2 linked regions of the Methyloferula stellata AR4 genome follow. The protein of the gene in region 1 interacts with the protein of each later gene in a pairwise test. Links are inferred from orthologs where the notes say so. Each region holds a gene or a part of one and is shown on either strand. Other genes may lie near its edges.

Region 1 (3,166 bases):
CTCTGAAATCGCACCGCTGCTGATCGTCGTGAAGCTCGAGGGCTTCGATCTGACGGGTGCAACCGCCATCGCCACTTTGATGTTGGGCGCGGCCTTTCTGGTTCTGCTCGCCGTCAATCTGATCCAGGCTGTCACGCGCCGGAGGCTCGGCAATGTCTGAAGTCATCTTGGACCGTCAGCACGCACCCGATCTCGCCCTTGCCGCGAAGGCGCGCGCGCGAACCCGCGCGCGGCGTGCAACGCCGGTCACGCAGGACGGGCCATGGCTCCAGGCGATCCTGGTGGCGCTTGCCGCGGCTTTTCTCTTGTTCTTTCTCGTGCTGCCGCTCGTCGCGGTTTTTTACGAGGCATTGCGTGGGGGTGTTGCGACTTATTTCGCTGCGCTCACCGAGCCCGATGCGCTTTCTGCGATCAAACTGACGCTGATCGTGGCGGCGATCGCGGTGCCGATGAATGTCGCCTTCGGCATAGCGGCGGCCTGGGCCATCGCCAAATTCGATTTCAAAGGCAAGAGCTTTCTCGTCACCTTGATCGATCTGCCATTCTCGGTGTCGCCCGTCGTCGCCGGTCTGATCTATGTCCTTTTGTTCGGCGCGCAGGGTCTCTTCGGACCTTTCCTGCAGGCACATCATATCGAGATCATCTTCGCAATTCCCGGCATCGTGCTCGCGACCGTTTTCGTGACCTTTCCCTATGTCGCGCGCGAGTTGATCCCTTTGATGGAGAGCCAAGGCACGCTCGACGAGGAAGTGGCGCTGACGCTTGGCGCGAGCGGCTGGATGACGTTCTGGCGCGTCACTTTGCCGAACATCAAATGGGCGCTGCTTTACGGCGTGCTCTTGTGCAACGCGCGCGCTATGGGCGAGTTCGGCGCGGTCTCGGTCGTCTCCGGCCATATCCGCGGCTACACCAATACGATGCCGCTGCATGTCGAGATTCTCTACAATGAATATAACATCACCGCCGCTTTCGCGGTGGCTTCACTGCTCGCGCTGCTCGCCTTGGTGACGCTCGCGGCGAAGACGCTGCTCGAAATCTACTTCGGTGATGAGGTCGGTGCGAAAGCACGCAGGCATTAAAATAGGAACGGCTCTATGCACATTCGTGCCAGCAATATCGTCAAGAGCTTCGACGGCGGCCCGGGGCAGGCCGCGCTCGACAACGTCAGTCTCGATGTCGGCAGCGGCGAACTGGTCGCGCTGCTTGGGCCTTCAGGCTCCGGCAAGACGACGCTTCTGCGGGTCATCGCGGGACTCGAACAGGCCGATCGCGGGCAGGTTTTTTTCGGCGACGAGGATGCCTCGCAGAAATCGGTGCAGGAGCGCCGCGTCGGCTTCGTCTTCCAGAATTACGCGCTTTTCAAACATATGACGATTGCAGAAAACATCGCCTTCGGTCTCGAAGTGCGCGAGCGCGGCACCCGTCCGCCGAAAGCTGAAATCAAACGCCGCGTGCTCGAATTGCTCGATCTCGTGCAATTGTCCGGGCTTGAGAAACGCCGTCCAGCACAACTCTCGGGCGGCCAGCGTCAGCGTGTGGCGCTGGCGCGCGCGCTCGCCGTCGAACCCAAAGTGCTTTTGCTCGACGAGCCTTTTGGCGCGCTCGATGCAAAGGTCCGCCGCGACTTGCGGCGTTGGCTGCGCGAACTCCATGACCAGACCGGCCATACCACGATCTTCGTCACGCATGACCAGGACGAGGCGCTCGAGCTTGCCGACCGTGTCGCGGTTTTGAGCAAGGGCAAGATCGAGCAGATCGGGACGCCGGACGAGATCTACGATCATCCGGCGACACCCTTCGTGCATGATTTCATCGGCGAGGCGAGTTCTCTGCCGGTCGAGGCGAAGGACGGATCATTCTGGCTCGGCGCCGAGCGCATCGCCCTGCCGGTGCTTGGCGGGCAGGCGGGGCATGGGCGGCTCTTCGTTCGGCCGCAGGATGTCGTGATCGATCAAACGGGGGGCATCGCCGCCGAAGTGGTGGCCGTGCGGCGCACGGGGGCAGCGCGGCGCGCCGAGATCGCTTTTCCGGCGCTGCGCGGCGAGCATGTCGAGATCAACGCGCCGGCCGCGCTTAATTTCCAGCCGGGCGAGACTCTGCCGGTGCGCTTCATGCGCGGGACGTTTTATCCGGGGTGAAAACCGCAGTGCTCCGGTTTACGAGCGGGTTCTCGCACCTCTAATACCGACGATCAGGCCGAGTATGATCGAGGCCTCTATCATAAAAAACCAGAATTGCCCGACCGATAAAAGCAAACCGAAAACCCCCATCGCGATCGGCACGATAAACAGGATTGTTTTCAGTTGGTGGAATGGGTTGGGTGCCTGCGAGGGCGACGGAAACTTTTTTACATAAATTCTGAGATGATAGATGAGCGTCGCGACGCCCATCACCTGAAGCAGCAGGAACAGAATGGCCGCCGCGATCATTTCGCTCGTCAGTTCCATTTGATCATCCGGACAGGTGAAGGCGCTGCCGCAATAGGCTTCAATGCTCCTTCTTCCATTGTGCATAGCTAATGCGTGGAAGCTCGAAGCGATCCGTCGTGCGGCAATAGACCGAGGGTGAACCGAGACGGCCGAGCGGCGCGAAACCCTCGATATGGAAGCGCGGGCCGACCAGATGATCGGCGACGTGAAACATCACCACCTCGCCGATGAAGAGCGTATTGGCGCCGAGCGGCTGTGCGCTATGCAGCTTGCATTCGAGACTGACCTGCGTCCGAGCCAACCGCGGCGCTTTCACTCGTGCCGAGGGCAGGACCTCCAAATTGGCAGGTTGAATCTCGCTTTGGTCCGGCGGAAAATCCGTTGCCGAAATATTCCTGGCATCGAGTAAATCCTCAGTCACAAGATTCACGACGAAGTCGCGGCCGGTCTCGATGTTTCGTGCCGTGTCCTTCTGCGTGCCGTCGTCGCGCCGGCCGATGCTGACGATCACATAGAGCGGATCGGCACCCACGGCGTTGAAGAAGCTGAACGGCGCAAGATTGACGAGCCCGGTCTCGCCAAGGCTCGTCACCCTGGCGATCGGACGCGGCACCACGAGATTGGTGATGAGCTTGTAATTATCCGCAGTCGCTTGAAGCGAAGGATCGATTTGCATCAGTTTGCCACCATGCGGGCTGCCGCAGAAAGTCCTAGCCCATTCTCGGGATAACAACGAC
Region 2 (3,310 bases), 990 kb from region 1 along the record:
GCTGAAAGCCATCGTGCAGCAAGAGGGCTGGTGGAGCGAACCGGCGCTTGCCTCCGTGTTGCAGCCTATCCTGACGCGGCTTTGCGCCGTCTATCTCACGGCCGCGCGCGACGGCAAAGGCCCAACTGACTATGTCGCCCGCTTCCATCTCGGCAATGGCGCCAGATTGGAGCGCGTCAACTGGCTCGGCAACACGGCGCCCAAGGGCATCGCCGAATCCTTCGGGATCATGGTCAATTATCTCTATGATCCGGATCTGATCGAGATCAATCACGAGATTTTCGTCAAGAAAGGCCTGGTGGTGCGGTCGCCCGAAGTCGAGGCGCTGCTGCATCACGTCCCGCACGCGCCCGCGGCGAAATCGGCACCGGCTCATGCGATCGCCAGCATTGTGGCGCGGCGGCAAAAGCCGAAGCCTGCCGCTGATGTGGCGGCGGGGTAGGGTGTGAACATGATGATCTGATCCCTCACCCTGAGGAGGTGCCGGAGGCACCGTCTCGAAGGGCGAGGGATCGGCATCCCGTTGTACCTATTCCAAACCCTCTCCTTCGAGACGCTTGCTACGCAAGCTCCTCAGGATGAGGGTTTGGATTGGGCGTGATCAGATTCCTAAGCTTGCGGCAGCCCCAGGCGATAGACGCCCTTGAACGTATCGGGGTCAGCCGGCACGCCCTTGCGATAGATCACGATCTTGCCTTCGCGGGCGAGTTTGACGGCATTGTCGCGCACCGGCAGGAGATAGCCTTCCCAGGTCACGATATTCTGGCTCGGGACCAGTTTGGTGAAGGTTTTGGCGATCTCTTCCGGATCGACGGTGCCGTCAGGCGCCGCCTTGGTGCAAAGATCCAGGATCACATCGGCCAGTTTCGGCGGCTCACTCATCGCGGCTCCTGCGGCATTATGCTTGGCCCCTTGTCTCTCAGAGCCGATAGATCGCTTTTGGTGCTTATTGTCAAAGCAAGGCCCTTGCCAAAAAATCGGCAGCGTCAGGCTCGCGCTCGCATTAAACCTTCGCTATCTTAGATATTTAGGCTGAATGAGGCGTCCAGGTCGTCGGTAATGGAAAATCTGAAACTTGTCCCGATCCCCGAAGAGGGCGATGTCTTAGCCCTGATGGCGGATTTCGGGCGTCTGGCGCGGCAAACCGCGCAGGTTCTGGCGCTGGCCTCGACCAAAGCGAAGAATCAGGCGCTTCAACTCGCAGCTTGCTCCATCCGGGCGCGGGCCGGCGAGATCCTTGACGCCAATGCGCAGGACATGGCGCAGGCCAAGGCGAATGGCGTCACCGGCGCCTTTCTGGATCGGCTCTATCTCGATGAAAAACGCATCGATGCCATGGCGCAGGGCCTCGCCGAAGTCGCGGCTTTGCCCGATCCCGTCGGCCGGGTGCTTGCCGTTTTCGAACGGCCGAACGGGCTCGTGATCGAACGCGTGGCTGTGCCGCTCGGCGTCATCGGCATTATTTACGAGAGCCGCCCGGCGGTGACGGCGGATGCCGGCGCGCTTTGCCTCAAATCCGGAAATGTCGCGATTTTGCGCGGCGGTTCGGAGAGCACTTTATCCTCCGCCGCGATCCATAGCTGCCTGGTCGAAGGACTGGCCGGTGCCGGTCTGCCGGAGACGAGCATTTTGCGCGTGCCAGTGAAGGACCGCGCCGCGGTCGGCGCCATGCTGGCTGGTCTCGACGGCAATCTCGACGTGATCGTGCCGCGCGGCGGCAAGAGCCTTGTCGCACGCGTACAGGCCGATGCCCGCGTGCCGGTCTTCGCGCATCTCGAAGGGCTCGTGCATATTTTCGTGCACGCCGACGCCGATCTCGCCAAGGCCGAGACCATCGTGCTCAATTCGAAGATGCGGCGCACCGGCGTCTGCGGCGCGGCGGAGACGCTGCTCGTCGATCGCGCCTGCGCCGAGACGCATCTGGCGCCTTTGGTGAAGATGCTCATCGACGCCGGATGCGAAGTGCGCGGCGACGCGGAAACGCTGGAAGCCGATGCACGCGTGGTGCCGGCGACGGAAGCCGATTGGCACACCGAATATCTCGACGCCATCGTCAGCGTCGCCGTCGTCGATGGGGTCAATGGCGCGATCCATCATATCGAGACCTATGGCTCGCATCATACCGATTGCATCATCACCGAAAACCATTGGGCGGCCGAACGCTTTCTGGCCGAGGTCGATTCCGCTATCGTGCTGCACAATGCCTCGACGCAATTCGCCGATGGCGGCGAATTCGGCTTCGGCGCCGAGATCGGCATCGCGACGGGCCGGATGCATGCGCGGGGTCCGATAGGTCTGGAACAATTGACCACATTCAAATATCGGGTGCATGGCACGGGGCAGATCCGTCCGTGACAGCGCTCTCGTGACGAGTGTTGGGCCGGTCCGGCTGCCGCCTCATGCGCCGGGTCAGAAGATCGGCCTCTTCGGCGGCAGTTTCGATCCGCCGCATGAGGGCCACCGTGCGGCAAGCCTCTTGGCCTTGAAGCGCTTGGGGCTCGACCGCGTCTGGTGGCTCGTCTCGCCCGGAAACCCGCTAAAGGACACGCGCCATCTCGCGCCGCTCGAAGAGCGTGTCGCGGCGGCGCGCAAGCTCGCGCATCATCCGAAGATCGCGGTGAGCGATGTCGAGGCCAGGATCGGCACGCGCTACACCTATGATACGATCGCTTATCTCAAACGCCGCGCGCCCACCTGCCATTTCGTCTGGCTGATGGGCGCGGATAATTTCATTGGTTTCCATCATTGGAAACGCTGGCGCGACATCGCCGATCTCGTGCCCCTCGCGATCATCGATAGGCCGGGTTCGACCTTGAAGGCCGCGCATTCGCAAGCCGCGAAAGCATTTGAAGGCTGCCGTTTGGAGGAAAGCGACGCGGCGCTTCTGCCTTTGGCCTCGCCACCGACCTTCGTGTTTTTGCACGGGCCGCGCTCGCCGCTGTCATCGACCGCGTTAAGGGAAGGCGGGAAGTAGCTTCACCAGCCTGACGGGTAGGTCAGATTGGTCAAAAGCGCATTCATCTCTTTCAGCATTTCGCCTTCTTGGACGGGCTTGGAGATAAAGCGCGCTTCGCTCGGCAATTCCGCATAATGGGGATGAAGCCGGCCCGACGTCGTTAACAGGGAAACATGCGGCCAGCGCAGATGCACGATCCGCAGCAGATCGAGCCCGTCGATCTCGCCTGCCAATTGAATATCGGTAAAAAGCAATTGAATTTCGGGATGCGTCTCAATCTGCTTGATTGCCTCAAGCGCATTGGCTGCCTGAAGCACCCGCATGCCTTGGTCTTCCAGCATATCGGTCAGAAAA

What was found.
Region 2: the proteins of A3OQ_RS0115915 (region 1) and A3OQ_RS0120835 interact in binary tests that used the Escherichia coli proteins (3 or more experiments, as listed by UniProt). The link is inferred for Methyloferula stellata AR4 from one-to-one orthologs.

What each region holds. Positions count from the first base shown.
Region 1 is NZ_ARWA01000001.1:3,227,020-3,230,185, reverse strand. Bases 267-3,116 are described here. They hold A3OQ_RS0115915 (sulfate/molybdate ABC transporter ATP-binding protein), read left to right. Parts: upstream 267-1,094; coding sequence 1,095-2,138; downstream 2,139-3,116. Other genes in these bases: A3OQ_RS0115905 (flavin reductase family protein), read right to left, coding at 2,488-3,105; A3OQ_RS0115910 (hypothetical protein), read right to left, coding at 2,157-2,447; cysW (sulfate ABC transporter permease subunit CysW), read left to right, coding at 267-1,079. In the rest of the region: sulfate ABC transporter permease subunit CysT, read left to right, coding at 1-160; more of cysW, read left to right, coding at 153-266. UniProt on the Escherichia coli protein: Part of the ABC transporter complex CysAWTP involved in sulfate/thiosulfate import. Responsible for energy coupling to the transport system.
Region 2 is NZ_ARWA01000001.1:4,218,981-4,222,290, reverse strand. Bases 214-3,207 are described here. They hold A3OQ_RS0120835 (glutamate-5-semialdehyde dehydrogenase), read left to right. Parts: upstream 214-1,059; coding sequence 1,060-2,355; downstream 2,356-3,207. Other genes in these bases: A3OQ_RS23260 (response regulator), read right to left, coding at 2,977-3,207; A3OQ_RS0120830 (nicotinate-nucleotide adenylyltransferase), read left to right, coding at 2,330-2,974; A3OQ_RS0120840 (DUF3253 domain-containing protein), read right to left, coding at 610-882; A3OQ_RS23265 (malonyl-CoA decarboxylase), read left to right, coding at 214-442. In the rest of the region: more of A3OQ_RS23265, read left to right, coding at 1-213; more of A3OQ_RS23260, read right to left, coding at 3,208-3,310. UniProt on the Escherichia coli protein: Catalyzes the NADPH-dependent reduction of L-glutamate 5-phosphate into L-glutamate 5-semialdehyde and phosphate. The product spontaneously undergoes cyclization to form 1-pyrroline-5-carboxylate.